Regions from separate parts of the Halobacillus rhizosphaerae genome, predicted to be linked through region 2. Evidence: riboswitches for the same ligand, from Rfam matches in the RefSeq annotation. Region 2 holds a riboswitch; each other region holds the start of a gene.
What was found. A riboswitch is a leader RNA that binds a small molecule or an ion and turns the genes downstream of it on or off. The one in region 2 is predicted to bind S-adenosylmethionine.
Positions count from the first base shown of each region.

Region 1 (2,933 bases), on a different contig from region 2:
GTGGTTTACAACTGCAAGACCTGCGACCACATCACTATGGCCGGCAATAAACTTCGTGGCACTATGAAGCACGACATCTGCCCCCAGTTCAAGTGGCCGCTGAAGGGCGGGGGTCATAAATGTATTATCTACAAAGGTCAAACAGCCATTGGCTTTCGCCAGTTTAGCTACAGCCCTAATATCGGTAATATTTAATAAAGGGTTGGACGGGGTTTCAATATAGACCACCTTTGTATTCGGCCGAATAGCGGTTGCTACTTCATGAAGATCGGTCATGTTTACAAATGTGTGATCGATTCCAAACCTGTGAAGTACGTCGTGGATCATACGGAAAGTACCTCCATACACATCTTCAGAAATGACGACATGATCATTCTGCGACAGCAGCATAAACGAGGTAGAGATTGCCGCCATTCCAGAAGCAAATGCGAAGCCATGGCTGCCGCCTTCAAGACTTGCAATGGTTTCTTCCAAAGCTTCTCTTGTTGGGTTACCTGAGCGGCTGTAGTCGTATTTTCCCGGCTGGTCAAAGTTTTTCTGGTGAAACGTAGAGGCTTGTTGGATCGGCACACTCACCGCTCCTGTCTCAGGGTCAAACTTATGCTTGCTGTGAAGCAGACGTGTTTGAAAGGAATGCTGTGTGTTTGTCATTTTATCAATTCCTCCTTTACTAAAATAGCCAAAGCGTGGTCGAGATCTTCAAGCAGGTCATCGATATGTTCAATGCCGACGGAAAAGCGGAGGAGCCGGTTGCAAACGCCGTAGCTTGTTCGTTTTTCTTCCGGAATATCCGCATGAGTCTGAGTGGCTGGGTACGTAATAAAGCTTTCTACACCGCCCAAACTCTCCGCAAAAGTAATCGTCTGCAAGTTTCTTAAAAATGGATCGATGCAATGCTCCGAAGTTAACCGAAAAGAAACCATTCCTCCTCGTCCTGGATACAGCACATTAGCTACGGCGGGATGTTTTTCTAAAAATTGCACGACTGATTTTGCATTTGCTTCGTGCTGGCGCATTCTTAATGCCAATGTCTTCATGCCCCGCATGAGCAGCCAAGAATCGAAAGGGGACAATACAGCGCCGGCAGTATTTTGATAGATTCCAAGTTTCTCGCAAACTTCAGGTTTTTTAGCGACTAGTAACCCTGCCAGTACATCATTATGTCCTCCGAGATACTTGGTGGCACTGTGAATGACGATGTCGGCGCCTTCTTTTAAAGGCTGCTGCAGATAAGGCGTGTACAGGGTGTTATCCACGATTAACAACAGATTATGCTTCTTTGTGACCTCGGAAATTTTGGGAATGTCTGCGACGTGCATTAATGGATTGGTCGGTGTTTCCACATAAATAGCTTTTGTCTGCTCCGTAATTTTCGCTTCAAGATTGGATAAATCTTGACTATCTGAATAATGGAAGGTGACTCCGGAGTGCTCGCTTACGTGTTCAAATAATCGATATGTCCCTCCGTATAGATCTTCCGAAACGAGAATTTCATCCCCCTGGTTAAATAACGAGATCACGGTTTGGATGGCGGCCATCCCTGAACTGAAAGCGAACCCAGCCTCTCCTTCTTCAATTTCTGCAATGGTCCGTTCTAAGATAGCTCGGGTAGGATTGCCCGTTCTAGAGTAATCGAACCCTGTAGATTCTCCAATCCCTTTATGCTGGTAAGGGGTGGAGAAGTAGACAGGGGCACTGATGGCACCTGTGGGATCTCCGTTGTTTTTTCCGGTATGAACAAATTTCGTTTCGTTATGAGGGGTAGACATTTTTCATTCTCCTTTTCAAGCACAAATTGTAATTTAAAAAACAAAAAAAGCCTTCTTATAAGAAGAAGACTTTAGAATGAATGATCCTTCTTCTTATCTTCCAAGTTGATGAATCAACTTGCTGGAGTTAGCACCTTTCTGGTCAAACCAGTGGTTGCTGAGGCTTCGTCGGGCCAGTCCCTCTGCCTCTCTTGATAAGAGAAAACGCTATTTAATTTTTCCGTAGTAAAAAATCCTTCTCACTAATCTACACTACTTCGAATGATTTTACAACAGAAAAAAGTGAATTATTTGAATTTTTTAATTAAATGTCATTCCATAAAGGCTTTCTATTCTTGTAGACTTAGTTTCGAGACGATAGTGAGTGTTTAGGGACTGCGGGAAAAGGTTCGCTTTCCGTGGGGCAGGCGCTGAGCCTCCTCGAGCAAAGCTCTTTATGGTGCGAAAATACTGATTTAGAACCCTGCGGGAGGTTGGTAATGAAGAAGCATTTTATTTGTAATAAGTGGCGTTCATCCAGCTATGGTTGTGAGGGAATGAGCAACGGTTTCCCGCACTATCTAATATGGATGAACAAACTTCGCTACGAAAGAAAATATCTTACAGAATTGATGTTACTTATGAATCAAGGGGGGGATTTCTATATTAGGCTATTTAGAATTCCCTGGTTTTTGTTTAGCAGGTACTTTTTATATTTCCGTTCTCTCCATAATCATAAAGAGGTCGGGGAAATGGGGAGACTCCTATGGGAGGATAGGGCAGGGTGAGATCCCACAGGGCAATGCCCGAGGAAGCTCACCGCCCGCCCATGGAAAGTGAACAAATGTGGAATCGCCCCGATAGACACGACACGCATAAGCAGAAACATCAAAAGGGATGTGATCTTTCATTCCGTTGATGTTCCTGCTTATGACGCGAGTGTCTGGGCGATGCAGCTGGCCGAGTCATTTCCCCGACCTTGAACCTGTATTCTTCGTAACGGAAACCGCAAGTCTTTAGTCTGAAGATTCACTTTCTTTGACGCAACAAATGTCTCGAAATCAAAATCTTCCCTACTTCTGCCCTTTATTGAAAGATTTATATCGAAATTATATCCTGAAATAAATAGATATCCCCCAGCATCAGCCTGACTTATACTTATGGTTATTGGAACAAGCAGGAACT
Region 1 covers NZ_JAUTWQ010000011.1:58,189-61,121, forward strand. The annotation lists gene metC (cystathionine beta-lyase) at 1-651, opposite strand, end outside; gene Q7A53_RS13055 (methionine biosynthesis PLP-dependent protein) at 648-1,769, opposite strand; SAM riboswitch class I at 1,860-1,970, opposite strand.
Region 1: it holds a riboswitch for S-adenosylmethionine, as region 2 does, so the genes downstream of both, Q7A53_RS13055 (methionine biosynthesis PLP-dependent protein) here and Q7A53_RS11895 (methionine ABC transporter ATP-binding protein) in region 2, are expected to answer to the same signal.

Region 2 (2,933 bases):
GAATCCTTATTTTTATTATCCAAGTAACTTTCCTATCGCTTCTACAATATCGAAAAAGGAAGCCTGATCTCCAAATTGGGCAGAGATTTGACCTTGCTGATCAATAATTACAGTTGTAGGAACTCCGTTGCACTGGTATAAATCGTAAACTTCTCTACTGTTGTCTTTTACTGTGGGCTGAGTGATAAATTTATCAGCAAATGCCAGTCCTTCTTGGGTATCTCGTTCTCTCCCTGTGACATTGATCGTTAACATTTTCACTTTCTCATTATCCATGGATTGGTACAACTGTTCTTTCTTAGGCATGTCTTTTCCACAGTCAGGACACCAGGAGACCCAGAAGGTAAGAACGATTACTTTTCCTAAATCGGTTTCTAATTGGTACATTTGATTAGAGTCTATATAAGGTAATTGAAAGAGCGGTGCATGAGTCAATGTGAATTCTCCTTTTCATTAATGTTGACGCCTTTATTCTCCCATGCTAACATATGAAATAATTTAATAGCGACATCTTAACTTATCCAGAGAGGTGGAGGGACTGGCCCTTTGAAGCCCAGCAACCGGTTGAATAATACGGTGCTAATTCCAGCAAAGCTTTATGCTTTGAGAGATGAGAAGAGAACAAGAGAAGTCTCTTCTTTTTAAGGAGGGATTTTTTTAGTGTCTGGAAACCTCATACTAAATCAATAAAGTAAAAGGAACGGACTAACCTTTTAGTTGACAGATAATTAAAAATGATGCTAGAATCCTTTTTGTGCTTCTTAAACGAGTTAAAGTGATAATAAGTTAATAAATTAAAATCTCTTATCAAGAGTGGTGGAGGGACGGGCCCGTTGATACCCGGCAACCGTTGAGTATGAACACTCAAAAAGGTGCCAATTCCTGCAGAGCATGTATAGCTCTGGCGGATAAGAGAACAGACAAATCTGAAGATAAACTTCGCCTTTCTGTTCTCAAGCAGAAAGGCTTTTTTATTGGGGAGGAAAACTATGATTTCAATTAAGGAATTGTCTAAAGTTTTTCATACGAAAGACCAGGACGTCCAAGCAGTAGATCAGTTAAACCTTGAGATTGATAAGGGAGAAATTTACGGAGTGATCGGCTATAGCGGAGCGGGCAAAAGTACGTTTATCCGCCTGCTTAACAGGCTGGAAGATCCAACGGCCGGGAGTATTAGAATAGACAACCAGGATATAACTTCTTTGAACAAAGGCAAGCTTCGGCTGGCACGTCAGGAAATTGGAATGATCTTTCAGCATTTTAATCTGCTTTGGTCAAGAACGGTTCATGATAATATTGCTTTTCCTTTGGAAATTGCTGGTATGACTAAAGCTAAGAGAGATAAACGGGTGGAAGAATTGATTGACTTAGTCGGTTTGAAAGGCAGAGGGCAGTCCTATCCCTCCCAATTGAGCGGCGGCCAAAAGCAAAGAGTGGGAATAGCGAGAGCTCTTGCTAATAACCCTAAAGTTCTTCTTTGTGATGAAGCAACTTCTGCCCTTGACCCTGAAACCACCGACTCGATACTGGATTTATTAGTGGATATCAATGAAAAGTTAGGGCTTACGATTGTTCTTATTACCCACGAGATGCATGTAATTCGCAAAATTTGTCACCAAGTGGCCGTTATGGAAAGTGGGCGTATTGTTGAACAGGGAGATGTTCTCGATGTATTTCTTTATCCAAAAGAAAAAGTTACTAAGCGTTTCGTCGATCAGGTAATGGGAGATCCGGAACGGGAGCATTCATTAAATCTTATTAATGACACTTATAAAACCGGAGAAATTCTCCAACTGCACTTCATAGGAGAAAATACTAACCAAGCGTTGATTAGTGAAATATCCAGGTCGTTTAAAGTGGACGTTAATATTCTGCACGGAAAAATCACTCAAACTCAAAAAGGGGCATATGGAACTTTATTCGTTCAATTTGCTGGGGAAGAGCAGGAAATAAAACGAGCGATAGAATATTGTCGTTCAACTTCTGTGGAAGTAGAGGTGAGTCCGCATGTTTAGTCAATTGTTCCCTAATGTAAATTTAGAAGATATGATTACAGCCACCAATGAAACTATTTATATGACAGTGATTTCAGTGGCAGGAACATTTATTCTGGGATTGCTGTTAGGTTTATTACTTTACTTATCCGGTCCCGGAGGTTTATGGCAGAATAAAACATTAAATTGGATTACAGCTGCAATTGTCAATGTTTTTCGTGCTATTCCCTTCATTATATTGATCCTTCTGCTATTCCCGTTTACTGATTTCTTAGTGGGTACTATTCGAGGGCCAAATGCTGCCCTGCCAGCACTGATCATAGGAGGTGCCCCATTCTATGCTCGTCTCGTTGAAATTGCATTAAAAGAAGTGGATAAAGGTGTAGTGGAGGCGGCTAAATCAATGGGGGCTAAATATTCCAGCATCGTGTTTAAGGTACTGCTTCCTGAATCGATGCCAGCACTCATTTCTGGAATAACGGTTACTGCTATTGCATTGGTTGGATATACAGCCGTGGCAGGAGTTATTGGTGCAGGCGGTTTGGGAGACTTCGGATACTACTATGGTTTCCAGCGCAGTGACTTTGATGTTGTTTTATTTTGCACCATTTTAATCGTTTTAATTGTATTTGTATTTCAATTTGTTGGAGATTTCATCTCCCGCAAATTAGATAAAAGATAAATATTTCAAGGAAGAGGAGAGATTACTAATGAAGAAATTATTGACGGGTGTTATGGCTGCTATGTTCATTTTTGTTTTAGCAGCGTGTGGTTCATCAGATGAAGAAGATTCTGCCAGCGACGGCAGTGGAGACGATAATAAAGTCATAACAGTAGGAGCTACAAGTGTTCCGCATGCCGAAGTACTTGAAAAAGCTAAACCATTGTTAAAAGAAAAAGGAATTACCTTGAAGATTGAAGAATATCAAGATTATATTC
Region 2 covers NZ_JAUTWQ010000010.1:71,038-73,970, reverse strand. The annotation lists gene Q7A53_RS11905 (hypothetical protein) at 1-27, shown strand, start outside; gene Q7A53_RS11900 (TlpA family protein disulfide reductase) at 16-435, opposite strand; SAM riboswitch class I at 515-617, shown strand; SAM riboswitch class I at 802-915, shown strand; gene Q7A53_RS11895 (methionine ABC transporter ATP-binding protein) at 990-2,015, shown strand; gene Q7A53_RS11890 (methionine ABC transporter permease) at 2,008-2,676, shown strand; gene Q7A53_RS11885 (MetQ/NlpA family ABC transporter substrate-binding protein) at 2,705-2,933, shown strand, end outside.

Region 3 (2,933 bases), on a different contig from region 2:
TTTGAATTGGAAACACCAAGAATTTTAGAAGTGAATTTAACAGATCAAGTCTGGGCAAAAGCTGGATCGATGATTTCTTATAATGGACAGATTAAATTTGAAAGAGAAGGAATTCTAGAGCATGGGGTCGGCCGCATGTTTAAAAAGGCTTTGACTGGAGAAGGGACCTCTTTAATGAAAGCAGAAGGGAGCGGACGACTGTATTTAGCAGATCAAGGTAAAAAGATTACGATTTTACACTTGGATGATGAATCTATAACAGTAAATGGAAACGATCTTCTTGCATTTGAACCAGGAATAGAGTGGGACATTAAATTAATGAAGAAAATCGCTGGAATGATGTCAGGGGGATTATTTAACGTCACCCTGAAAGGGACAGGAAGAGTAGCGATTACTTCCCACTACGAGCCTCTTACACTTCTCGTTACTCCATATGATCCTGTTATAACAGATCCGCACGCTACTGTAGCGTGGTCGGGAATTTTAGAGCCAGAGTTTCAAACGGATATTAGTTTTAAAACTTTTTTAGGCAGAGGCAGCGGTGAATCGATCCAAATGAAATTCTCTGGAGAAGGATTTGTTATTGTTCAGCCATTTGAAGAAATCTATACGAATGGGAACAGCTCCTAATATAATAAGGAAGGTTTTTTTAATTTTTCGACATTTAATACGCAAATCTGCTTTCGTTCTTGGAAAAATGATAAGGATGAATTTGCATTTTAATGTATGTACAACTTGAGTCTTCTGTATGGTTTAAGAAAGTGTGGGAGCTGTCTTGCCTCACCCTTTCTATGGGAGAACTTGAAACCTTCGTCAAGGAATACAAGCGAACACTCCTGCATACGAAACACATATTTAATGAAGAAAGTCGTCAACCTCTTCAAATGTATGTTGTAAATCATGCTCTTAATCATGAAAGAAAAACTTTATTTTTTTATCATCAATTTCTAATTCTTTCATAAGATAGGGATAGAAGAATTTTTTTCAGCACAAACCTTTACTTCAGGATAAAAACAATGTAAGATGGGAATCAATATAAAAATAATAACGGAAACTTCTTATCCAGAGAGGCGGAGGGACTGGCCCTTTGATGCCCGGCAACCATCGATTCAATCCACGAGATTGAAGAGAACGGTGCCAATTCCTGTAGAATGCTTTGCATTCTAAGAGATGAGAGGATCGTACGGAAATTACGACCCCCATTTCTTACATTGGATAAGAAATGGGGGTCTTTATCATTAATAAACCCGTTACGCTCTCTAAATAGAAAGAAGTTGCGTTAAGGAAAGGGAAGATGACAATGGCAACAGCGATTTTTGGAGCAGGATGTTTTTGGGGTGTTGAAGCATTTTTTGAAAGGTTTGAAGGAGTAACTCAAACACGCGTCGGTTATACAGGTGGCAAAGTGAAGGACCCGGTTTACGAACAAGTGAAAACAGGGGACACTGGCCATGCAGAAGCTGTAAAAATTGAATATGATCCATCTGTTATTACTTATAATGAATTGATAAATATCTTTTTTGAAGCGCATGATCCTACTTCTAAGAATCAGCAAGGTGGAGACGTTGGCCATCAATATCGCTCTGCAATTTTTTATTCAGATGCCAGTCAGAAATTTATTGCTGAAGAGAAAGTAAAAGAATGGAACGAAAAATCTATCTTTAAGCGTCCGATTGTGACGGAAATTGTAAAAGTGGATACATTTTACGAAGCTGAAGAAGACCATCAGAAATATTTCCAAAAACATGGATCTGTTGCTTGCGGGATTAGCTGATCTTGAGCGCAGCATGAAAAATATTATTATGAAAACCCGAACCTCCAAATCAGGTTCGGGTTTTCTATGTCTTCGAGCATGTAAGAAGAGCTAAGTATAACGGTTTTGGTTGAGTGGGTTACTCATTGAAGTTCGATTTGCAGCGACTGGCTGTATCCTTCATGAAGATGGTATAATTTTTCAGGTGACTCGATTGAAGAAGAAACGACAAAACTAACTAGTTACCTTGTCCTTCTTTCAATTTGATGACTATTCTTAAGGATTTATTTTACGGGGAGGAAAAGACTGTGAGGTTATATGGAGCGCTGGCAGGTTTGAGTTTGATCTGGGGATTATCTTTTGTTTTTATTAAGTGGCTGGTCGACCCCGTTGGGTTATGGGGGACCGTCTTTTTGAGATGCTTTGCAGGTGCAATCATAGTATTACCGTTCTTGTGGTTTAATCGGAAAAAGATTGTGAGACCTATCCCTTTTAAATCTTTAGCGGTCGTCGGGATTTTTAATGCTGGTCTTCCGTGGGGACTGATTGCTCTTAGCGAAACACAAATTAATAGCAGTACTGCCGCCGTTCTTAATGCTCTAACCCCTATTTGTACGAGCTTAATTGGCTTTTTGTTCTTTTCTATCCTTTTGAAAAAAAGACAGTGGGCAGGAGTGCTGCTTGGATTTATCGGAATCCTTGTCTTAATGAATTTTAATGTGCGAGAGTTATTTAATGAAAGTTTTATTGGGGTGGGGACGATGGTGTTAGCAGCGATAAGTTATGGGTTCGCTTCACAATACACCAAAAAATATTTGCAAAATACGGGAGTATTTCTAATTACTGCTTGTTCCTTGATTGCAGGAACTGTAATTGGAGGAATAGGAGTGATCGCCTCAGGATCAGCCCGGCAATTTGTATCTGCCTCCTTTACAGATCCAGTCATTATCATTGCCATCATAGGACTAGGCTGCTTTGGTTCAGGAATAGCTCACCTGTTATTTTATTATTTAGTTACACAGGGGAGTGCTGAATTTGCAACGTCGGTAACTTATCTTATTCCTATCACGGCAATGGTTTGGGGGTATGTGTTACTTGGAGAAGCTGTTACTAGTCATTTGCTTGCAGGCTTGTTCATTATCTTTTTCGGGGTATACTTGGCTAGTCGAAAGCCAAAGGG
Region 3 covers NZ_JAUTWQ010000006.1:80,553-83,485, reverse strand. The annotation lists gene Q7A53_RS08175 (AIM24 family protein) at 1-630, shown strand, start outside; SAM riboswitch class I at 1,056-1,177, shown strand; gene msrA (peptide-methionine (S)-S-oxide reductase MsrA) at 1,301-1,774, shown strand; gene Q7A53_RS08165 (DMT family transporter) at 2,062-2,933, shown strand, end outside.
Region 3: it holds a riboswitch for S-adenosylmethionine, as region 2 does, so the genes downstream of both, msrA (peptide-methionine (S)-S-oxide reductase MsrA) here and Q7A53_RS11895 (methionine ABC transporter ATP-binding protein) in region 2, are expected to answer to the same signal.